4 regions of the Streptomyces sp. NPDC047853 genome follow, and region 2 is predicted to be linked to each of the others. Evidence: riboswitches for the same ligand, from Rfam matches in the RefSeq annotation. Region 2 holds a riboswitch; each other region holds the start of a gene.

The links. Region 2 has a riboswitch for cyclic di-AMP ahead of ACGF5T_RS35840 (LysM peptidoglycan-binding domain-containing M23 family metallopeptidase). Riboswitches for the same ligand answer to the same signal wherever they lie in the genome.
Positions count from the first base shown of each region.
Region 1: it holds a riboswitch for cyclic di-AMP, as region 2 does, so the genes downstream of both, ACGF5T_RS06755 (M23 family metallopeptidase) here and ACGF5T_RS35840 (LysM peptidoglycan-binding domain-containing M23 family metallopeptidase) in region 2, are expected to answer to the same signal.
Region 3: it holds a riboswitch for cyclic di-AMP, as region 2 does, so the genes downstream of both, ACGF5T_RS31045 (M23 family metallopeptidase) here and ACGF5T_RS35840 (LysM peptidoglycan-binding domain-containing M23 family metallopeptidase) in region 2, are expected to answer to the same signal.
Region 4: it holds a riboswitch for cyclic di-AMP, as region 2 does, so the genes downstream of both, ACGF5T_RS09135 (transglycosylase family protein) here and ACGF5T_RS35840 (LysM peptidoglycan-binding domain-containing M23 family metallopeptidase) in region 2, are expected to answer to the same signal.

Region 1 covers NZ_JBIDCI010000002.1:594,701-600,447, reverse strand. Annotated here, with positions in the region: gene lhgO (L-2-hydroxyglutarate oxidase) at 1-110, shown strand, start outside; gene trmB (tRNA (guanosine(46)-N7)-methyltransferase TrmB) at 143-994, shown strand; gene ACGF5T_RS06765 (PrsW family intramembrane metalloprotease) at 1,005-2,402, shown strand; gene ACGF5T_RS06760 (aldo/keto reductase) at 2,446-3,390, opposite strand; gene ACGF5T_RS06755 (M23 family metallopeptidase) at 3,523-4,557, opposite strand; cyclic di-AMP (ydaO/yuaA leader) riboswitch at 4,569-4,725, opposite strand; gene ACGF5T_RS06750 (PP2C family protein-serine/threonine phosphatase) at 4,950-5,747, opposite strand, start outside.
Region 2 covers NZ_JBIDCI010000041.1:2,505-8,251, forward strand. Annotated here, with positions in the region: gene ACGF5T_RS35830 (TetR family transcriptional regulator C-terminal domain-containing protein) at 1-271, shown strand, start outside; gene ACGF5T_RS35835 (SGNH/GDSL hydrolase family protein) at 324-1,109, opposite strand; gene ACGF5T_RS35840 (LysM peptidoglycan-binding domain-containing M23 family metallopeptidase) at 1,373-2,350, opposite strand; cyclic di-AMP (ydaO/yuaA leader) riboswitch at 2,355-2,512, opposite strand; gene ACGF5T_RS35845 (tyrosine-protein phosphatase) at 2,936-3,733, shown strand; gene ACGF5T_RS35850 (DUF6126 family protein) at 3,743-3,865, opposite strand; gene ACGF5T_RS35855 (XRE family transcriptional regulator) at 3,862-4,500, opposite strand; gene ACGF5T_RS35860 (aspartate aminotransferase family protein) at 4,565-5,747, opposite strand, start outside.
Region 3 covers NZ_JBIDCI010000023.1:17,586-23,332, forward strand. Annotated here, with positions in the region: gene ACGF5T_RS31040 (pitrilysin family protein) at 1-566, shown strand, start outside; cyclic di-AMP (ydaO/yuaA leader) riboswitch at 755-919, shown strand; gene ACGF5T_RS31045 (M23 family metallopeptidase) at 932-1,696, shown strand; gene ACGF5T_RS31050 (GntR family transcriptional regulator) at 1,933-2,628, shown strand; gene ACGF5T_RS31055 (HPr family phosphocarrier protein) at 2,772-3,053, opposite strand; gene ACGF5T_RS31060 (GNAT family N-acetyltransferase) at 3,253-5,747, shown strand, end outside.
Region 4 covers NZ_JBIDCI010000003.1:492,389-498,135, reverse strand. Annotated here, with positions in the region: gene eno (phosphopyruvate hydratase) at 1-595, opposite strand, end outside; gene ACGF5T_RS09135 (transglycosylase family protein) at 878-1,609, opposite strand; cyclic di-AMP (ydaO/yuaA leader) riboswitch at 1,613-1,779, opposite strand; gene ACGF5T_RS09130 (transglycosylase family protein) at 1,962-2,993, opposite strand; gene ACGF5T_RS09125 (cytochrome P450) at 3,136-4,404, opposite strand; gene ACGF5T_RS09120 (nucleoside triphosphate pyrophosphohydrolase) at 4,494-5,480, opposite strand; gene ACGF5T_RS09115 (SurA N-terminal domain-containing protein) at 5,658-5,747, opposite strand, start outside.

The sequences.
Region 1 (5,747 bases), on a different contig from region 2:
GCGCCCACGCGGTCCACGTGCTGAACGCGCCGTCCCCCGCCGCGACGGCGGCGCTGCCGATCGGGCGGGAGGTGGGACGCAGGGCCCTGGCCGCGCTGGGAGCGTCGTGACCGGCGCGACCGACCGTAAAATCGAGGGCACTGTGTCTGATTTCCGCAGCGCCTCCGACGCTTCCCAGCCCGCCGCCCCCCACGCCGGTGACGACCTGAGGCACACCCGTGCCAGGGGCGAGCCCCGCTTCCCCGACGGACCCAAGGCCGACCCGGCCGGATCGCACTTCGAGCGGCGGATCCGGAGCTTCCAGCCCCGGCGGAGCCGGGTGACCACCGGGCAGGCGGACGCGCTGCAGCGGCTGTGGCCCCAGTGGGGACTGGACATCGACGGGCAGCGGGTCATCGACCTCGCCGAGCTGTTCGGCAACGACCGGCCCGTCGTCCTGGAGATCGGCTTCGGCATGGGCGAGGCCACCGCCCGGATGGCCGCCGCCGACCCGGGGACCAACATCCTCGCGGTGGACGTGCACACCCCCGGCCAGGGCAATCTGCTGGGTCTCGCGGAGCGGGAGGGCCTGTCCAACATCCGGGTGGGCAACGGCGACGCGATCATCCTCCTGCGCGAGATGCTCGCCCCCGGCTCGCTCGCCGGGCTGCGCGTCTACTTCCCCGACCCCTGGCCGAAGAAGCGGCACCACAAGCGCCGGCTGATCCAGCCCGAGTTCCTGACCCTGGCGGCGACGCGGCTGGCCCCGGGGGCCGTCCTGCACTGCGCCACCGACTGGGAGCCGTACGCCGAGCAGATGCTGGAGGTGCTCACCGCGCACCCCGGCTTCGAGAACACCGTGCCGGACGGTGGTTTCGCGCCGCGCCCCGCCCACCGGCCCCGGACCCGTTTCGAGGGCCAGGGACTGGACAAGGGACATGTGGTGAACGACTTGCTCTTCCGCCGCGTACAGCAGCGCGATCAGCACAAGGAGCAGCAGCCCCCCACCGGTTAGGGTCCATGCCGTGGCCACCTGTCCCCCGTACCCGACGCGTCCGCCCGCCCGTCCCCGGACGCATCCGCACTGGTGGCAGCGCGCCTGGGTGCGTTACGGCGCGCTCGTCACCCTGCTCGCGCTCTCCGGCCTGGTCATCCTGGCCCTGGTGCGCGAACAGACCGGCACGCAGGGCTTCCTGGTCGGGCTGGGCCTCGCGGTGCTGCCGGTGCCGCTGCTCCTGGCCGCCTTCCGCTGGCTGGACCGGGTCGAGCCCGGGCCCTGGCGGAACCTGCTGTTCTGCTTCGCCTGGGGCGCCTGCGCGGCGGCGCTGATAGCCATCGTCGCCAACAGCTTCGCGACGCGGTGGATAGCCACCGCCACCGCGGACCCGTCCGGCGCGGACACCCTGGGCGCCACCGTCATAGCCCCGGTCGTCGAGGAGTCCGCCAAGGCCGCCGCCGTACTGCTGGTCTTCCTCTTCCGCAGGCGCGACTTCAGCGGCATCGTCGACGGTGTCGTCATAGCCGGCGTCACCGCCACCGGCTTCGCCTTCACCGAGAACATCCTCTACCTGGGCACCGCCTTCGGCACCGACCAGCTCACCGGCGGCAGCGGCATCGCGTCGGTCACCGCGGCGACCTTCTTCGTCCGCATCGTGATGTCGCCCTTCGCCCACCCTCTCTTCACCGTGCTCACCGGCATCGGCTTCGGCATCGCGGCGCTCTCCGCGGGCCGGCACCGCCTGCGCCGGGCCCTGCTCCCGCTGGCCGGCCTGCTGCTCGCGATGGGCGTGCACGCCCTGTGGAACGGCTCGGCCGCGTTCGGCGAGTACGGCTTCTTCGCCGTGTACGCGGCCTTCATGGTCCCGTCCTTCGGCCTGCTGACCTGGCTGGCGATCTGGACCCGGCAGCGCGAACTGGGCGCCGTGCGTGCCGAGCTGCCCGTGTACGTCCTGGCCGGATGGCTGTCGCCCGCGGAACCGCACGCGCTCGGCTCGATGCGCGCCCGCCGTATCGCCCGGCAGCACGCGCGCCGGCACGCCGGGAAGGAGGCGGCGCGGACGGTGGCGCGGTACGAGGCGTACGCGACCTCGCTGGCGTTCCTGCGGCACCGCGGACGCCGGGGCAGGGCGGGCGCCGATTTCGCCGTACGGGAACGGGAGCTGCTGGAGGCCCTGTGGCAGCGGCGCGCCGTGGCCCGCCCGGCGCTGGACTACGCGGCCCGGGCCACCGCGCCGCCCGTACCGCCCCTACCGCCCTGGCCGGGCTACGGGGTGTACGGGACGTACGGGGCGTACGGGGCGCACCCCGGCCACGGGCCCTACGGGTACGCCCCCGCCGCCCCGCTCCCCGCGCCCTCGCCGGGGCAGTACCACGCCCCTCACGGCTACCTTCCGTACGCCCCGCCCCACCCCCACCGCGGGTAGCCCCGGTCCGCCCCACCGGCCGCGGGGCCCCGGGTTCCGGCCGTCAGAGCGACGCCCGCTCCAGCCGGGCGACCTCGTCCGGGGTGAGGGACAGCTCGGCCACCCCCAGCAGCGCCGGGAGCTGCTCGACCGTGCGGGCGGAGGCGATCGGTGCGGCCACCGTCGGCTGCGCGGCCAGCCAGGCCAGGGCGACCGTGGCGACGGGAGCGTCGTGGGCCTCGGCGATCTCGTCCAGGGCCGCCAGGACCCGCCGGCCCCGCTCGGTCTCCAGGTGCTTCGCCGCGCCGCCCGCACGGGGGCTGTCGACGGCCGAGCCGGCCCGGTACTTGCCGGTGAGGAATCCGGAGGCGAGGGAGTAGTACGGCACGGCGGCCAGGCCGGCCCGCTCCGCGAGGTCGCGCAGCCCGCCCTCGTAGGTGTCCCGCGAGACGAGGTTGTAGTGGGGCTGGAGCGCCACGTACCGGGCGAGGCCCTCGCGGTCGGAGAACTCCAGGGACGCCGCGAGCCGCTCGGCGGAGATGTTGGAGGCGGCGATGTGCCGGACCTTGCCCGCCCGCACCAGCTCGTCGAGCGCGCCGACGATCTCCTCCACCGGCACCTCGGGCTTGTCGAAGTGGGTGTAGTAGAGGTCGATGTGGTCGGTGCCCAGGCGGCGCAGCGAGGCGTCGGCCGCCGCCTTGATGTTCGTGGCGGACAGGCCCGGGTACTCGGGGTGCTGGCTGACCTTGGTGGCGAGGACGACGTCACCGCGGTTGCCGCGGGAGGCGAGCCACTTGCCGACGATGGTCTCGGACTCCCCGCCGCTGTTGCCGTCGACCCACGCGGAGTACGAGTCGGCGGTGTCGACGAAGTTGCCGCCCGCGGCCGTGTAGGCGTCCAGGACGGCGAAGGAGGTGTCCTGGTCGGCGGTCCAGCCGAAGACGTTGCCACCGAGGGCGAGGGGGAAGACCTCGAGGTCCGAGGAGCCGAGCTTGCGCAGAGAAGTCATGTCCTGCGTCAACGGCCACGACGGAGCCGGTGATTCCGGGAGCGGGGCAAAAATCCCGCAAACCGGCAGCCCTGGCGTCGGGGGGTCGCCGTCAGGACCGCCGGGGACCGGCGGGGCCGTGCACGGCCTCGGTCAGGGGGTCAGGCCCTTGCTCTGCAGCCAGGCCATCGGGTCGATCCCGCCGCCGTCGCTGGTGTGGACCTCCATGTGGAGGTGGGCCCCGGTCACGTTGCCGGTGGCGCCGACGCGGCCGATGACATCACCGGTGGTGACCTTCTGGCCGACGCTGACGCTGATCGACGACTGGTGGGCGTACCAGATCTCGGTGCCGTCATCGAGGGTCAGCACGGTCTTGTAGCCGTAGGAGCCCTCGTAGCCGGCCGACGTGATGGTGCCGCTGTGCACCGCCTTGAGCAGCGTGCCGGTGGGCGCGGCGAAGTCGAGGCCGGTGTGGTAGCCGGAGGACCAGTAGGCGCCGGCCTGGCCGAAGCTGGAGGAGATCGTGTACGAGGAGGTCGGCAGGGTGTACTGCTTGGCCAGCTTCGCGAGCCGCTCGGCCTCGGCCTTCTTCGCGGCCTCCTCCTCCGCCTTCTTCTTGGCGGCGGCGGCCTTGGCCTCGGCCTCCTTCTCCGCCTTGGCGGCGGCTTCCGCGGCCTTCTTCTCGGCGGCGGCCGCGGCCTCGGCGGCGGCCTTCGTCTCGACCTGGGCCTGCTGCTGCTCGGCCTGCGCCATGATCCGGGCGCGCAGCGTCTCACCGGCGTCGGGGGCGTCCTGCGCGGTGTCGGCGGTCGCGGCCACGCCGATGCCGCTGAGCGGGGCGGTGGAACCCTGCGGCTCCGGCTCCTCGTCGTCCGAGATGAGCGAGCCGACGTTGGGCAGGTCGGGCATGGAGATGGACACCGGCGGCTTGCCGGTCTGCGCGCTGGCCATGCCGCCCGCGCCGACCGCGGCTATGACACCGACGCCGAGGACGGTGGAGCTGCGGGCGAGTCCGCCGCGCTGCTTGGCGACGCGGTGCCGGCCGCGCACGGGGCGGATGGATTCCGCGGTGGGATTCCACTCCTCCCAGGGGCCCTCTTCGGTGCGGTGGCCGTCGTAGCCGAAGGTGTCGGTGTCGTGCGCGCTGGGCACGAACGGGGCCTCGGGGGCAGGCCGGTTGGACGCCACGTGGGCGTACTCCTTTCCTTCCTTCCGCCTACCGGGTTAGCTGACGGGTTCGGAGCAGGAAGGTCTCCTACGCGCGTATATCCACCGTGTCTCCACGGCGTCGTACGAGCGATTCACCCCAAGGTGGTGGTTCCCCGGTTCCCTCGCGGGATTCGGCGCGTGCGCACGGAGCCGCCTTCTGTGACGGCTGGGACGACCGCGCTGCGTTATCGAACGTTAATAGACGCGGGGCGGGGATTCCAAGCTGTTCCTCTTGATCATTAACGAATCCGGACGGGACGTACGCCTCAGGATCGGTGAAATCCGGGCGAGTTGACCGCCCCTCAGTATTCCCCTTCACACCACAAGTTTCTGACAGAGTGTCAGTCGTTATGCGCAGGGCGCTCGCCGGGTCACCGTTCGTGACAATGATCAAGGTCTTCGCGCGCGGGACGGCGTACGGCGAGCAGTGCCATGTCGTCCGCCATCCCGCCCCCGGAGTGCCGGCGCACGTCCTCGGCGAGGGCGGCGAGCAGCTTCCCCGGGTGCCGGAAGACGCAGCCGGCGAGCCGTTCGTGCGGGTCGTAGAACTCGCCCCGCGCGTCCCGGGCTTCGGACAGGCCGTCGGTGTGCAGCAGCAGCGTGGCTCCGCCCGGGAAGGCGTCCTCCTGGGCCCGGTCGGGCCACACGCCCAGCTCGCCCATCCCGAGCGGCAGCGCCGCCTCCCGGGCGGGGAGCGGACGCAGGGTGCCGTCGGCGTACAGCAGCAGCGGGGGCGGGTGACCCCGGTTCACGATCCGCACGACCCCGTCGCCGTGCGGGAGTTCGGCGAGGACGGCGGTGGTGAACCCCTCGAAGGCGTCCAGTCCGTTGCGCCGGGTGCCCTCGCGCGCCAGCGCCCGTTCCAGGCGCTGGGCCACCGCCTCCAGGGTGGCCTCCTGCTCGGCGGCCTCGCGGAAGGCGCCGATCACGACGGCGACGGCGGCCACCGCGCCCATGCCCTTGCCGCGCACGTCCCCGACGATGAGCCGGACGCCGCGCGCGCTGTCCTGCACCGCGTACAGGTCCCCGCCGATGAAGGCGTCGGCCTGCGCGGCTTCGTAGCAGGCGGCGATCTCGAAGCCGCCGATCCGTTCGGCGGGCTCGGGCAGCACGGCGCGCTGGGCGGCCTCGGCGATCTCGCGGACGCTGACGAGGCGCTCACCGGTGCG
Region 2 (5,747 bases):
GAAGGCGGCGATCGCCGCGGTCATCGCCGAGGGCGTGGCCGCCGGGGAGTTCCGCTGCTCCGCGCCCGAAGCCGCCGCGCTGCGTCTGACCGCGCTGCTGGACGGACTGGCCGTGCAGCTGACCTCGTACGGGGGCTCGGTGTCGCGGGCCCGGGCCCAGGAGTGGATGGACGAGGCCCTCGCCCGGGAACTGGGTCTGGAGCGGGAGGCCTTGACGACGCCCCGGCGCCGGCCCGGCCCGTCCCCCGCCGGCGCGACCGGGACCCCGTAGCCCGGGCCCGCCGGACGGCTGACGCGGAACGCGAGACGGCGATCTTCCGCCCTCAGGCCACCGTCGCGATCCGCCCCCTGATGTCCTCCGCCGAGAGCGTCCCCTTGGCGATCACGTGGTCGCCCGAGGACTCGCCGCGCAGCCGGCGGCCGATCCACGGGACCAGGAACTCGCGGGCCCAGTGGACGTCGTCCCGGCGGACGTCCAGGGTGCCGCGCGGCGGCAGCGGGGGCCAGGGCTGGTCGGGGTCGGCCGGGACGGGCAGGCCGAGGATCTGGCCCGCGCGCAGCGCCACGCGCGTGTGGCCCTCCGGCGACAGGTGCAGCCGGTCGGCGTCCCACGCCCTGCGGTCCTGCACGGTCCGGAGCGACCACAGGTCGAGCACGGGGCAGCCGTACCGGTCGGCGATGGCCCGGACGTGCCCGTTGTACGTGGCGATCTTGCCGCGCAGGCGCCTGAGGACGGGCACCCCGCGGGTGTCGAAGCCGGTCGTCACCAGCACCGTGCCGGCCGCGGCGGTCAGCGCGGCCACCGCCTGCTCGAACCGCTCGGCCACCTCGTCGGGGTCGGTACCGGGCCGGATGATGTCGTTGCCGCCCGCACAGAACGAGACCAGGTCGGGGGCGAGTTCGACGGCCCGCGGCACCTGCTCGGCCACGATCCGGTCGAGCAGCCTGCCGCGTACGGCGAGGTTCGTGTACGTGAAGTCGCCCTCGGGGCGCCGGTCCGCGAGCAGTACCGCGAACCGGTCGGCCCAGCCGACGAACGACCCGTCGGGGCCCCGGTCTCCGACGCCCTCGGTGAAGCTGTCCCCCACCGCCACGTACGACCCGATCACTGTTCCGTTGTCACTCTTCGAATCGTCTGCCACGTCGGCCCATGATTCACCTTCGAATGTGACCTACGCGACCGTAGAAAGGGTTGACGGGCGGTGAGAAAGACCACGCCTAAAGTATTCGCCAATTCAGGAATACGCGCGGTCCGGATACGCCCGGTCCGGATACGCCACGTGCGGATACACCGCGTCCGGATACAGCGAAGGCCGGACCCGGGGATCGGGGTCCGGCCTTCGGTGGCGCGGGAGGGCGCGTCAGTTCCTCGTCAGAGGGAGACGCCGTGGGAGCGCAGGTACGCGACCGGGTCCACGTCCGAGCCGTAGTCCGGGGTGGTGCGGATCTCGAAGTGCAGGTGCGGGCCGGTCACGTTGCCGGTGGCACCCGAGAGGCCGACCTGCTGACCCGCCGTCACGGACTGGCCCGCGGAGACGGAGAGGGAGGAGAGGTGGGCGTACTGGGCGTAGTGGCCGTCGGCGAGCTGGATGACGACCTGGTTGCCGTACGCGCCGCCCCAGCCCGCGGAGACGACGGTGCCCGCGCCGACGGCCTTGAGGGAGGTGCCGGTCGGGACGACGAAGTCGGTGCCGGTGTGGTAGCCGCTGGACCACATGCTGCCGGTCTGGTGGTACGGGGTGCCCAGGGTGCCGCTCGGGACGGGCGACACGAAGCCGCTGCCGGCGGACTGGGTGCTCGTGTTCGAGGACGCCGAGGAGTCCGAGGAGTCGGCGGAGCTCTTCGCGGCCTCCGAGGCCTTCTCGGCCGGCTCGGCCTTCGCGGGGGCCGGCTTCTCGGCCGCGGCGGGCTTCTCGGCGGCCGGCTTCTCCGACGGGGCGGAGGAGGACGGGGCCGAGGACTGGGCGGCCCGGCCGTCGACGGCGAGCTTCAGACCGGGGTGGATCAGCGACGGGTCCGAACCGACGGCCTCGCGGTTGTCCGCGTAGAGCTTCTTCCAGCCGCCGTCGACGTCCTGCTCGTCGGCGATCTTCGAGAGGTAGTCACCGCTCTTCACGGTGTACGTCCGCGCGTCCCCGTTCTTCTCCGCGCCGGCGGCCTTCTTCGTCGACGCGGCGACGGACTGCACGGACTGCACGGGCTTCTCGGAAGCGGACTGCGCGGGAGCGGCGTGGGCCCCGGCGGCGCCCATCAGCGGAAGCGCGAGCGCGGCGCCACCGGTTCCGGCGACGGCGATGGCACGGGTCAGGCGCATGGCCCTGGTACGGCGGTGCTTACCCTTGGCGGGCATGGCGAATTCCTCTCCGGCGCCTGCGAGGTGAGCTGTCGGGTGCGAGCTGGAGATGCCCGGCCGCGTCGGGACGCGGCTTAACCCCAAGCCGTTCCGGGAACCGGAACAGGCAGTTCTACCTGTGGGTCCCCCGCTCCTGCCGTGTACGGGTGGTCGATGAGTGCGGGCTCCGGTCGGCGGCAGGATTAGGCGTCCGTCCGGATCGGTGGTGAACGTAAGCGACCAGGACGCGCAGCGACAAGCGACAGGTTGCGCCGACCGGTGTTCCAAATGATCCTTTGTGGGAATCGTCGGTCACCCTCCGTCGAAGCGCGCCACGTCGACTCGGGTAAAGGTCCTTGAAAATCGGCCGCATTACGTGGACATGCCAGGCAACGCACCGTCACGGATATGACGCTGCTCACGCGCCGTACCTCCAGCCCCTTTTATTTCCGCGCCAGTTGGAACCAAAGCGCCAATACGGACAGAAGGCGCAGATGCTCCACTGTCGGACGTCCCGGCCACCGAAGTCGCGGGACCGTGCCGTATCTTCGAGTGAAGCCCGGCGGCGAGCAGCGCCGACGGGGCGGAGTGGGAGGAGCCCCCGTGACGCAGCAGGTCCCGTCGACCGAACCCGAGCTGGCCGGTGTGCGCAACTTCCGTGACGTGGGCGGCCTGCCGACCGTGGACGGACGGCGGGTACGACAGGGAGTGCTGTTCCGCAGCGGTCACCTGGCACACGCCACCGGAGGGGACGCCGCGTTCCTGGCCTCGCTGGGCCTGCACACGATCTTCGACTTCCGCAACGCGGCCGACCAGAAGCTCGAAGGGCCGGACATCGAGCTGCCGGGCGTGCGCAATGTCAACCTGCCGCTGAGCGACCCGGCCGACGGTGCCGAGTTCTGGAAGATGGTCCGCGACGGCGACCTGGACCAGCTCCGCGAGATCCTGGCCGGCGACAAGGGCGCCGAGCGGATGATCGGCTCCTACCGCCTGATCATCAAGGAGCGCACGGCGGAACACTCACGGGTGCTGCACGCGCTCGCCGAGGACAGCGTCCCGGCCCTGATGCACTGCGCGGCCGGCAAGGACCGCGCGGGCCTGTCGATCGCGATCACCCTCCTCGCCCTGGGCGTCGAGCGGGACGCCATCGTCGAGGACTACCTGAAGTCGAACGCCACGCACCGCCGCTACAAGGTGCGTCGCAGCAGCTCCGCCGCCTCCGCCTACTCCCCCGAGGTCATGGAGCTGCTCAGCCCGCTGTTCGACGCGCGCGCCGAGTACCTCGCGGCGGCCCTGGAGACCGTCGAGCAGACCTGGGGCGGAGTCGACGCCTACCTGGAGCAGGGCCTGCGGATCACTCCGGAGACCCGGGAGCGGCTGCGCGAGCGGATGCTGGACTGAGGGGTCCGCTCACCGGCTGCCGGCCCCCACCTCGAAGAGCAGGTAGATGAAGGCCGCGAAGAGGTGCCCCACCACGAGGTAGATGAAGAGCCGCACCCACACGGCCCGCGGAAACCTGTCCTGCATCTTCATGGCATCTCTCCAGGGGTGGGGTGGGGCGGCGTGGTGGCCGGTCCCAGGCAGAGCGCCGCCGACGGGCTCTGCAGCAGCGTGTGGACGAAGAGCAGCTCGACGCCGTCGGCGTCCTGGGCGGCGATCCGGTGCGGGGTCAGCGAGTCGAAGTGCGCGCTGTCGCCGGGACCGAGCCGGTGCACGGTCTCCCCGAGGCGCAGCCGCAGCCTGCCCCGCAGCACGTGGAGCCACTCCTCACCGGGGTGCACCCGCACGATGTCGCCCTGCGACCCGTGCGGCACGCGGACCCGCAGGGCCTGCATACCCCGGCCGGACCCACCCGCCTGCCAGTACGTCCAGCCGCCGGCGGACGTCGGCTCCATCGCCTCGGCGCGCACGACGGCGTCCCGGTCCGCGGCCGTCTCGCCGAGCAGTTCCGAGACGGTCGTACCGTAGACACGGGCGAGGGAGAGCAGCATCGGCAGCGAGGGCTGCCGCTGCCCGGTCTCCAGCCGGGAGAGGTGGGCGGGCGACAGCCCGGCGGCACGGGCCGCCGCCTCCAGGGTGAGGACGGCCCGCCGCCGCAGTTCGCGCAGCCGGGGTGCGACGGCGGCGACCGATCCCTCGGCCGGGTCCGTCGCCTCGGAGGAGTTCATGCTCCCATTCAGCCCGAGGATTGCCTCACGGACAAGTTTGTTGCCTGTGAGGCAAAAACCCGGCTCAGCGGTTGGCCACCGCCTGCCGGACCAGGGTCTTGCCGAAGTCCCACATCAGGCCTCCGCCGCTGTGCGCGTCCTCCATCACCTCGGTGAAGGCGTCGACGAACCGGTCCGCGTCCGAGGTGTCGATGATCAGCGGCGGAATCAGCTTGATCACCTCCAGGTGGTCGCCGGACACCTGGGTGAGGATCCGGTGCCGCTGCAACAGCGGCACCACCACCATCTGTGCGAACAGCCCCTTCCTGGCCGCCTGCAGCATCGTCCAGCGGCTGCGCAGCCTGAGTGACCGGGGACGGCCGAACTCGATGCCGATCATCAGCCCCCGGCCGCGCACGTCGGCGAGCAGCTCGTAGCGGTCCACCAGCTCCGCCAGCCGGGACTTCAGGCGCTCCCCCACGGCGGCGGCGTTCGCCACGATCTCCTCGTTCTCCATCACGGAGAGCACCGCGAGCCCGGCCGCCATGGCCTGCGCGTTGGACCCGAAACTCGCCGAGTGGACCTGCACCCGGTCCATCGAGGAGTAGACCTTCTGGAAGATCCAGTCCTTGCCCAGGGTGGCGCCCACCGGCACGTAGCCGCCCGACAGCGCCTTGGCCACGCACACCAGGTCGGGCTCGACGCCGTCCTCGTGCTGGAAGGCGTAGAACGTCCCGGTCCGGCCCAGGCCGGTCTGCACCTCGTCGGCGATCAGCAGTGCCTTGTGCCGGTGCAGCAGTTCCTGCGCGGCGCGCAGGTAGCCGGGGGGCGCCTCGTGCACGCCCTTGCCCTGGATCGGCTCCACGACGAGCGCGGCCACGTCCCCGCGCCGCAGCTCCCGGGCCAGGGCGTCCAGGTCGCCGAGCGGGACGGCGGTGTCGGGCAGCAGCGGCGCGAAGCCGTCGCGGAAGCCGCTCTCGCCGTTGACGGAGAGCGAGCCGGTGGTCAGCCCGTGGAAGGCGTGCGTGCAGTACAGGACCCTCGGCCTGCCGGTGGCGTACCGGGCGAACTTCAGCGCGGTCTCCACCGCCTCCGTGCCGCTGTTGCCGAAGAAGACCCGGTCCAGGTGCGGACTGTAGGAGAGCAGCCGCTCGGCCAGCAGTCCGGGCAGCGGCGGGCAGTCGAAGCGGGTGAGGTCGGCCAGCGAGGCGTCGAGGACGTCGTGCAGCGCCTTGCGGACGACGGGGTGGTGGCGTCCGAGGCCCATC
Region 3 (5,747 bases), on a different contig from region 2:
ACCGGCACGACCGTGTGTGGCCCGCCCAGGTGCTCGGCACCTACTGCCTCGGCGGCACCCTCACCTCGCGTCTGGACCGCGTCCTGCGCGAGGAGAAGGGCTACACCTACGGGGTCCGGGCGTTCGGGCAGGTCCTGCGCTCCGCGCCCGACGGGACCGGCGCCGCCATGCTGGCCATCAGCGGCTCCGTCGACACCCCCAACACCGGCCCGGCCCTGGAGGACCTGTGGACGGTGCTGCGCAAGCTCGCCGAAGGCGGGCTCACCGACGCCGAGCGTGACGTCGCCGTGCAGAACCTGGTGGGCGTGGCGCCGCTGAAGTACGAGACGGCGGCCGCCGTCGCGAGCACCCTGGCCGACCAGGTCGAGCAGCACCTGCCCGACGACTACCAGGCGACGCTCTACCGCCAACTCGCCGCCACGGGCACCGTGGAGGCCACGGCGGCGGTCGTGAACGCCTTCCCGGTGGACCGTCTGGTGACGGTCCTCGTCGGCGACGCGGCACAGATCAAGGAGCCGGTCGAGGCGCTCGGCATCGGTGAAGTCACCGTGGTGGCGGCCGAGTAGCGGTACGCGCGTGGGGCCCTGGTGACCGGAGTGTCACCAGGGCCGCCGTTTGTCCGAATTGGGGGAGAGGCTGCCTGTCTGCGCTGTGGCATGCGCTACAAAAAGCCGGTTGCGTTTGAGGATTGAAGACAACCGCGTTTAGCGTCTTCCGGGCTGTTCGTCAGGCAGTGCGCCGCACCCGCGGCACCGGACAGTCATCGCCGAGTCCCCGTACGGCGCGAGCCAGGGGAGCCGGGGACCCACCGTAGTCCCTGGGGTGAATCGGACGCCCGCGCGTGCCGCGAGGGGGTCCGTAGGAGACCTTCCACCTCCGAACCCGTCAGCTAACCCGGTAGGCGAGAGGGAAGGAAAGGACCAGCCACTACATGGCGTTCACGCGCGCCGCCGGCAAGCACCGCCGTCCCGGCCGGATGCACCGCACCACCGCCCGCGCGGCGGGTGTCGCGGCCCTCGCCACCACCGGCGTCGTCGGCACCCTCGCGGCTCCGGCGCTCGCCGCCGAGCCCCAGGTGGAGCAGAGCGGGCTCACCCCGGTCATCAGCATCGGCGACTCCCTGGCCGACGAGATCGACGCCCAGGCCGCCGCGCAGAAGCAGGCCGCCCTGGACGCCGCCGCCCGTGAGGCGGCGCAGGAGGCCGCGCGCGAGCGGGCCGCCGAGGCCGCCCAGGAGGCGCGCGAGGCCAAGGAGCGCGCCGCGCGGGAGGCGGAGCGCAAGCGCCTCAACACCTTCGTCACGCCGATCACCGCGTCCTACGTCTCCACCGCCTACCAGGCCGGCAGCTCCCTGTGGTCCTCCGGCAGCCACACCGGCATCGACTTCCACGCCTCCACCGGCACCTCCGTGCACGCGGTCGGCGTCGGCACCGTCGTCGAGGCCGGCTGGGGCGGGGCGTACGGCAACCAGGTCGTGCTCAAGATGCACGACGGCACGTACACGCAGTACGGCCACCTGTCGTCCATCGGTGTCTCGGTGGGCCAGTCGGTCGACGCGGGACAGCAGATCGGCCTCTCCGGCGCCACCGGCAACGTCACCGGACCGCACCTGCACTTCGAGGCCCGTACGAGCCCCGAGTACGGCTCGGACCTGGACCCCGTCGCCTACCTCCGCTCCCACGGCGTCAACGCCTGACGGCGGCGCGCACATCTGACGACGGCGTGAACGTCTGACGAGCGACGAACGGCACGCGAAAGCCCCGGCTCCCCGAGTCGGGGATTTCGCATTTCCAGGGTGTTCCCGGCGTGGCCGTTGTCCAAAAAGTGTCCATGAAATCCACATCGCCGTCGGAATTCCCGCCGCATTGGCCTAGAGTCGCTGAACACGCGTCAATCGTCGACGTTTCCCGGGGATGAAGGCGGAGGTCGGGCATGCGCATTCCGGCGCACTCGGTGTGCACGGCGATCCGGGACGACATCGTCTCCGGTGTCCACGGGCGCGGCAGCCGCCTCACCGAGGAACTCCTGGCCCGCCGCTACGGCGTCTCCCGCGTCCCCGTCCGTGAGGCACTGCGCACGCTGGAGGCGGAGGGGTTCGTGGTGACCCGGCGGCACGCGGGCGCGTGCGTCGCGGAGCCGACCGAGCGGGAGGCGGCCGACCTGCTGGAGACGCGCACGCTCCTCGAACCCCTCGGCGCGTCCCGGGCCGCCCGGCGCCGCACCGAGGCGCATCTCAAGGTCCTGCGCGGCCTGGTGCGGCTGGGCCAGGAGCGTGCCAGGCAGGGGAGCAGCGACGATCTGCGCTCGCTGGACGGCTGGTTCCACGAGACCCTCGCCCAGGCCGCCGGCAGCCCGTCCCTGACGGCGTTGCTGACCCAGCTGCGCCACAAGATCGCCTGGCTGTACGCCGTGGAGGCCGCGGCCGACCCGGTGGAGTGCTGGGCGGAGCACGGCGCGATCGTCGACGCGGTGGCCCGGGGCGACGGCGAGCGCGCACGGGCGCTCATGACGCTGCACGCCGAACGATCGGCGCCGGCGCACCGCCTGCGCTTCGCCGTCGAAGGCGAGGCGGCGGACCGTGTGAGGAACCCGCAACGTGCCGTAAACATCTCGGGTCTGCGTTATTAACATGAGCGCCGTATACAAAGACAGGGGAATTCGGAGGGCTCGTTTCTGCTGCCCGTGAAAAGCGAATCCACCCCCGGGAGTGGTGCAAGAGAAAGGCCCGCCCGGAATTCCGGGCGGGCCTTTCTCGGCGGTGCTGCCGTCGGTCAGACGGTCTCGGGAAGCTCTTCGAGACCCTCGGCGACGAGCTTCGCAAGCCGCTCCAGGGCGGCGTCCGCGCCCTCGGCGTCGGAGGCGAGCACGATCTCCTCGCCGCCCTGGGCGCCGAGGCCGAGGACGGCCAGCATGGAGGCCGCGTTGACGGGGGAGCCGTCGGCCTTGGCGATCGTGACCGGGACGCCTGTGGCCGTGGCGGCTCGGACGAAGATGGAGGCGGGGCGGGCGTGGAGACCCTCGGCCCAGCCGACGTTGACGCGGCGCTCAGCCATGTGATGCTGCCCTTCAGGTGTTCAGGGGTCTGATGTTGTCTAGACCACTCTTGTCTAGACCAGTTTCCCACATCGTGAAGCGTCCCGGGACGGCTGTGCGCAGCCCCGCGTGGTCGTCGGACCGCGGCCTCGGCCCGACCTTCCGTCCTGCACAGACTGCCTCGCGCCGTTGTCGTACGCGAGCCGTACTCTGGGGCCCATGCAGACCTCGTCGGACCGGCACGAGTACCCCGCCCACTGGGAAGCCGACGTGGTGCTGCGCGACGGCGGCACCGCGCGCGTCCGCCCCATCACCGTTGATGACGCCGAGCGCCTGGTCAGCTTCTACGAGCAGGTCTCCGACGAGTCGAAGTACTACCGCTTCTTCGCGCCGTACCCTCGCCTGTCCGCCAAGGACGTCCACCGCTTCACGCACCACGACTTCGTGGACCGGGTGGGACTCGCGGCCACCATCGGCGGCGAGTTCATCGCCACCGTACGCTACGACCGGATCGGCGCCGGCGGAACACCCGCCTCCGCGCCGGCGGACGAGGCGGAGGTCGCCTTCCTCGTCCAGGACGCCCACCAGGGGCGCGGCGTGGCCTCCGCGCTGCTGGAACACATCGCCGCCGTCGCCCGCGAGCGGGGCATCCGTCGCTTCGCCGCCGAGGTGCTGCCCGCCAACACCAAGATGATCAAGGTGTTCAGGGACGCCGGGTACACCCAGCAGCGCAGCTTCGAGGACGGCGTGGTCCGCCTGGAGTTCGACCTCGAACCGACCGACCGCTCCCTCGCCGTGCAGTACGCGCGCGAGCACCGCGCGGAGGCGCGCTCCGTCCAGCGGCTGCTGCAGCCCGGCTCCGTGGCGGTCGTCGGCGCCGGCCGCACCCCGGGCGGCGTCGGGCACAGCGTGCTCGGCAACATCCGCGACGCGGGCTACACCGGCCGGCTGTACGCCGTGAACAAGGCGCTCCCCGAGGGCCAGGACGCGCTCGACGGGGTACCGGCCCGCCGCTCGGTGCGCGACATCGACGGGCCCGTCGACCTCGCCGTCGTCGCCGTGCCCGCCGAGCACGTTCCCGACGTCGTCACCGAGTGCGGTGAGCACGGCGTCCAGGGCCTGGTGGTGGTCACCGCCGGGTACGCCGACAGCGGCCCCGAGGGACGCGAACGCCAGCGCGCACTGGTCCGGCAGGCGCGTACGTACGGCATGCGGATCATCGGGCCCAACGCCTTCGGCATCATCAACACCTCCTCGGACGTGCGGCTCAACGCCTCCCTCGCCCCTCAGATGCCGCGGCCCGGCCGGATCGGCCTGTTCGCCCAGTCCGGTGCCATCGGCATCGCCCTGCTGTCCCGGCTGCACCGGCGCGGCGGCGGGGTCACCGGCGTCACGGGCGTGTCGACCTTCGTCTCCTCCGGCAACCGCGCCGACGTCTCCGGCAACGACGTCCTCCAGTACTGGTACGACGACCCGGAGACCGACGTCGCCCTGATGTACCTGGAGTCCATCGGCAACCCCCGCAAGTTCACCCGCCTGGCCCGGCGGACGGCGGCCGTCAAGCCGCTGGTCGTGGTGCAGGGGGCCCGCCACGGCGGGACGGCACCGCAGGGGCACGCCGTACGGGCGACGCGTCTCCCGCACGCGACGGTCTCCGCGCTGCTGCGGCAGGCCGGTGTGATCCGGGTCGACACGATCACCGACCTGGTCGACGCGGGCCTGCTGCTCGCCCGGCAGCCGCTGCCCGCCGGACCGAGGGTGGCGATCCTGGGGAACTCGGAGTCACTGGGCCTGCTGACGTACGACGCGTGCCTCTCCGAGGGGCTGCGGCCGCATCCTCCCCTGGACCTGACGACGGCGGCCTCGCCCGACGCGTTCCACGCCGCCCTGTCCCGGGCGCTGGCCGACGACACCTGCGACGCGGTGGTGGTCACCGCCATCCCCGCGGTGGGCGAGGGCTCCGCAGGGGACGCCGCGCTGGCGAGGGCCCTGCGGTCGGCGGCGGCCGCGGTGCCCGCCAAGCCGGTCCTCGTGGTGCACGTGGAGCTCGGCGGTCTCGCGGAGGCCCTGTCGGCGGCGGCCAGCACGGCGCCGCAGCCCCCGCCGCCCGCGGACGCACGGGCGGCGACGCCCACCGCCCCGCAGGCTGCCGCGCCCCTCGACCGGCAGACGGCCCCGTCGACCGCCGGGGACCGAGCGGCGCCCTCCGGACCCGCGCCCGCCCCCGGGGAGCCGGTGACGCCCCTGCCCGCCGAACCCCGGACGGGCGCGCCCGACGGGCCGCGGACGTTCCCGCCCGCCGCCGCGGGCGCCGGAGGCTCCGTGCAGTACCCGCCCGCCGCCCACGAGCCCGCCGAGGCACCGGAAGGGCCCCACCTCATCCCCGCCTACCCCGCCGCCGAACGCGGCGTGCGCGCCCTCGCCCAGGTGGTCGCCTACGCCCAGTGGCGGCGCGACGCCGCCGACCCCGGCAAGGTGCCGGAGTACGAGGACATCGACGAGAAGGGCGCCGCCGAGCTGATCGCCGGGAACCTCGCGCGCGGGCAGGGACTCACGCTCGACACCGAGGAGACCTGCGCGCTGCTCGGCAGGTACGGCATCCGCGTCCACCGCGCGCTGCCCGCCCCCACCCCCGACGACGCCGCGGCCGCCGCGCGGACCCTCGGCTACCCGGTGGCCCTCAAGGCCACCGCACCGCACCTGCGCCACCGCGC
Region 4 (5,747 bases), on a different contig from region 2:
CCAGGCCCTTGTTCTTCAGGACCTTCTTCAGCGTGTGGTAGACCTCGGCGCCCCAGCGCAGGGCCTCGGAGAAGGACTCCGCGCCGATCGGGGCGATCATGAACTCCTGGATGTCCACGTTGGAGTCGGCGTGCGAGCCGCCGTTCAGGATGTTCATCATCGGCACCGGCAGCAGGTGCGCGTTGGGGCCGCCCAGGTAGCGGAAGAGCGGCAGGTCGCTGGCCTCGGAGGCGGCGTGGGCGACGGCGAGGGAGACGCCGAGGATGGCGTTGGCGCCCAGCGAGCCCTTGTTGTCGGTGGCGTCCAGGTCGAACATGGCCTGGTCGATCAGGCGCTGCTCGGTGGCGTCGTAGCCGACCAGCTCCGGGCCGATCTGCTCGATGACGGCCAGGACGGCCTTCTCGACGCCCTTGCCCAGGTAACGGGCCGGGTCGCCGTCACGGAGTTCGATGGCCTCGAAGGCGCCGGTGGAGGCGCCGGAGGGAACGGCGGCACGACCCGTGCTGCCGTCGTCGAGGCCGACCTCGACCTCGACCGTGGGGTTGCCTCGGGAGTCCAGGATTTCCCGGGCTACGACGACGTCGATGGACGGCACGAGCATCTCCTTCTTCAATGTGACGCTTCGGTGTGACGCGCGGGTCCACAGGACCGCAGCGGCTCTGCGGGACCGAGCCTAACCGGCTCCGGGCGATCGGCCAGCCGATCGCCCACCCGCTGGACAGAACCGAGAGTAAATTGTTTCCGAACGGAACAAAGACGTTTCCGGAAACACCCGCGGCCCCGGGGACGGCGGCGCGGGCGGGACGGGGGCGTGAAAAACCCGTCCCGGCGCGTACGGGGGAACACGCGCCGGGACGGGAGCAGGCGGGGCCGCCGCTTACTTCAGGTGCAGCTGCTGGCCCGGGTAGATCAGGTCGGCCTCGTCGACGATGTCGTCGTTCAGCTTGAACAGCTTCGCCCAGCCGCCCTTGACGTCGTGCTCCTGGGCGATCGAGCTGAGGGTGTCGCCCTTGACGACCTTGTACTCGCCGTCGCCCTTCTCGACCTTCTTGCCGGTCGGGGTGGTGACGGTCTTCTTCTCGGCCGGCTTCTCGGCGGCCGGGCGCTCCTCGGAGCGGGAGGCCTTCTGCTCGGTGGAGCGGTCGGCGGTGGAGCCGCTGCTCTGGCTCTCGGAGCTGCCGGAGCCCTGCGCGGAACCGCTGTCCTGGCTCTCGGTGGAGCCGCCACCGGTGTACGCGGCGCCCGACAGGCCGGTGCCGCAGACCGGCCAGGCACCCTTGCCCTGGCCCGCGAGCACCTTCTCGGCGATCTCGATCTGCTGCGACTTGCTCGCCTGGTCGGCGGTCGCGGCGTACTGCGTACCGCCGTAGCCGGCCCAGGTGGAGGCGGAGAACTGCAGACCGCCGTAGTAACCGTTGCCGGTGTTGATGGACCAGTTGCCACCGGACTCGCACTGGGCGACGGCGTCCCACTCGGAGGCGGTGGCGGCGGAGGCGTTGCCGGCCGCCATCAGCGGGGCGGCGACGGCGGCACCGGTGACACCGGCGACGGCGATGACTCGGGTGGCCTTGGACGGGCGACGGTGCTTGCCCTTGCCGGAAAACAGCATGGTTGATCCCCTCACCGACGCCTGCGAGGTGAGCTGTCGGGTTCGGGCCGGTTGAGTTGCCCGGCCGGGTTCCTCGCGGAACTCGGCTCCACCCCTAGCCGCTCCGGCTCGACTGCCCGGTGCGGCACTTACCTTGGGTCCCCCGCTCCTGCCTGCGGCGCTTGACGCGACGACTGTTCCCGGACGGCCGCTGGCAGGATTCGGCGTTGCGGCAGCCGGGGCCCGCGATGGCGAGCGACCATGACCGTAGACACGCGCTCGCCGGATTTTCAAAGACGATCACGGCTTCTGAGAGCTATGTCTCACGTGATCCAAATCGGACATAGGCCCCGAACCGTGACGCGAACTCCCCCTACTTTTGGCCCGATTCGCCCCCGACCATGAGCGTCTGACCGGGCAGGATGTGGTCCGGGTCGGCGCCGACGACCTCCTCGTTGCCGACGTACAGCGAGCGCCACCCGCCGTCGAGCTCAAGGGAGTCGGCGATGCCCCAGAGGCTGTCGCCGGAACGGACGGTGTACGAGCCGTCGACGACCTCTCGCGCCTCGTCCTCACCGCGCGAGGCATGCCGCCCCGACGCGTCGGTCCCGCGGCCCTCCTCCACGCCCTCCTCGGCGCGGTCGCCGCGGTGCTTGCCGGCGCCGGACCCCGCGGTGTCGGTGAGGGCCGAAGAGCCCGCACTCTGGCCCGCCTTGTCCGTTTCGTCACCCTTGGTGGTGGCTGCGGACGACCTGTCGGACTCCTGCGGGTCGGCGGTCGCCGAGGGGCTGGTTCCGGGCGCCGTGTCGGCCTTGGCCGTTTCGTCCGGTTCGGTCGACGGGGAGTCAGGCGTGGCCGGGGGCGGGGACGAAGGCGAGACCCCGGAGGCCCGCTCGGACTCTTCGGACGAGCCGGACGAGCCGGTGCCGGACGCCCCGGTCGACCGGGGAGCCTTCGGCGTCCCCGCGTCGTCCGACCCCTGCGACGGACCCTCCTCCGCCGCACCCGTGCCGCCGGCCGGCGAACCCGAGTCGTTGCCCAGGCCCGCGAGCAGGCCGCAGGTCGGCCAGGCGGCGATGCCCTGGTCCGCGCGCAACTTCTCGGCGATTCTTATCTGCTGGGAGCGGCTGGCCTGATCGGCGCTCGACGCGTACTCCAGGCCGCCGTACTGCTCCCAGACGTCCTGGGACAGTTGCAGCCCGCCGTAGTAGCCGTTGCCGCTGCTCTGGCTCCAGGCGCCGCCGGTCTCGCACTCGGCGACCCGGTCCCAGTTCGCCCCGTCGGCCGCGTGCGCGCCGGTGGCGCCGAGAAGCGGGATCGCGATGGCGGAGCCCGTGACTCCGGCGGCGACGACCAGGGCGGGTGCCTGGCGGGGGCGGCGGTGACGACCGTTCCCGGAGAGCATGCGACGACCTTTCACGAGACAGCGAGGATCGCGTGGCCGTGAGACTGGGGGCCACGTTGATCCGTGAACGTATAGGCAGATGATCGCTTGTCACAAGTTCATGCCGCGCAGATCACGTGAAGATCACAAAGTTGAGCGCGTGTCACTTTTGCGGAGGCGACGCAACGCTCCCGTTCGCCGGTGCGACCGGTGTGAACGACACGGGCAGGGTGCGCAGACCTCGCATGATGAGCCCGCCGCGCCAGCGCAGTTCGGCCGGGTCGGCGGCGAGGCTCAGGTCCGGCAGGCGGGTGAGGAGCGTGGCGAGCGCGGTCTGCCCCTCCAGCCGGGCGAGCGGGGCGCCCAGGCAGTAGTGGATGCCGTGGCCGTACCCGAGGTGCTGGCTGTCCCGGCGGGAGAGGTCCAGGGTGTCCGGGTCCGTGAACCGCTCCGGGTCCCGGTCGGCGGCGGCGAGGACGACGAGGACGGGGTCGCCCGCCGCGATGTCCTGCCCGCCGATGGTGAGCGGCCGGGTGGCGAAGCGCCACGTGGCCAGCTCCACCGGGCCGTCGTACCGCAGCAGTTCCTCCACTCCGGTCTCCAGCAGGGCGCGTTCGCCGTCGGCCAGGGACGACTGGAGACGGGCCCGCTGCTCCGGGTGCGTGAGCAGGGCGTACGTCCCGTTGCCCACCAGGTTCACCGTGGTCTCGAAACCCGCGAACAACAGGATGAAGGCCATGGCCGCGGCCTCGTTCTCGGTGAGGTGCTCCCCGTGGTCCGAGGCGCGGATGAGGCCGGAGATGAGGTCCTCACCGGGTCCGGGCTCGGGTGTCAGCGCCGCGCGCTTGCGGTGGATGAGCTCGGCGAGGTAGCCCCGCATCTTCTTCACCGACCGCGCCACCCCGCCCCGTGGCCCCCCGCCGTGGCGGATCATCATGCCCGCCCAGTCCCGGAAGTCGTCCTGGTCCTCGCGGGGTACGCCGAGCAGGTCGCAGATGGCGTAGATGGGGAGCGGGAAGGCGAACTCGTGGATGAGATCGGCGCTGCCGGTGGCGGCGAACCGGTCGATGAGCCCGTCGGCGAGCTCCTGCACGCGGGGCGCGAACTCCGCCACCCGGCGCGGGGTGAACGCCTTGCTGACCAGTCGGCGCAGCCGGGTGTGGTCCGGCGGGTCGATGTTCAGCAGATGGGTCATCAGGTCGGCCTTGCGCTCCCCCGGGATGCCGGTCTTGCCCTTGGCGTGCGCGGGCTCGTCGTGGTGGGCCGGGTTCTTGGACAGCCGTGGGTCGGCGAGGGCCTGCTTGGCGTCGGCGTACCGGGTCACCAGCCAGGCCTCCACGCCGCTGGGCAGCCGCGTCCGGTGCACGGGGGAATGCTCGCGCAGCCAGGCGTACGCGGGGTAGGGGTCGCTCGCGAACTCCCAGGTGAACAGCTCGGGGGCCGGGCCCTCGGTGGCACCGGGGGCACGGTGGCCGGGGTGGGGCGGGCGTCCGGGGTGGCCGGGTCGGGGCGGGTGGCCGGTCACCCCTCGACCTCCCTGATCGCGTCCCGGTAGGTGCGGGCCGCCGCTCTCAGGGCCGCCTCCGGGTCGGTGCCCTCGGACTCGGCGCGGGCGGCGAGGGCGAGGAGTTCGTAACCGACACCTTCGCCGGTGGGAAGGGGGACGGTGAGGCCCGCCGTGCGGACCCGGGAGGCGAGCTTGGCGGCGAGGGCGAGGCCGGGCTGGCCGAGCGGGACGCCCTCGGTGACCGAGGTGCGCTGCTTCTCGGCGGCCTTGGTGCGCAGCCAGTGCTCCCTGACCTCCTCGGGGGTGGTCGCCGTCTCGTCGCCGAAGACGTGCGGGTGGCGGTGGATCAGTTTGCTGACGATGGTGCCGGCCACGTCGTCCACGGAGAACGGGGCGTCGGGGTCCTCCTCGGCGATGCGGGCGTGGAACACGACCTGGAGGAGTACGTCGCCCAGTTCCTCGCGGAGTTCGTCGCGGTCGCCGTCCTCGATCGCCTCGACCAGCTCGTACGCCTCCTCGATGGCGTACTTGGCCAGGCCCTCGTGGGTCCGCCGGGACGACCAGGGGCATTCGACGCGGATGCGGTCCATGACCTGCACGAGGTCGAGGAGGCGGGCGCCCGGGAGGTCGTAGGAGGCGGGGAGCAGCTCCAGGTCGGGCATGGCCAGGCGGCCGGAGCCGGCGAGGCGGGCCAGTCCGTCGGTGAGCGCGGGGTCGCCCTCACCGGTCGCCACGACCACCACGGTCCGGCCGCCGGCGCAGGCCGCGACCAGCTCCTCGGCGGTCGGGGCCCCCTCGTCGACCCGTATGCCCGCCTCGCGCAGGTACGGGAGCTGCGGGTGCGCCGCGTCGGCGCACAGCACGCGGTCGGCGGTGCGCAGGGCCTGCCAGGCGGGCCAGGACAGCAGGCCGGGGGCCACGCGATGGCTCGTGGTGAGCAGGACGATGCGGCCGGGGTCGGGGGCGGTGCCGGGAGCGGCGTCGGCGCTGATTGCGTTCACGATCAGAAACGTAACGCACGCGGCTGACGGCGCCCTGAGTTGTCCACAGGGGCTGTCCACAAAGGCTGTCCACAGGGCGGTGCCCACCCGGCGTGTCCGCACGGGGTGCCCGTGCCGGTTCTCCGCCGCGTGGTCGCCCGGGCCTGTCCGTCGGTGGGCAGGCCCCGCGCAGGACCGTTACGCCGTCTGCTGGGAGCGCTGTGCCGTGATCTCCCGCAGCCACGGCGTCTTCGCGTCGACGCGGCTGCTCTTCTGGACGTCCCAGTC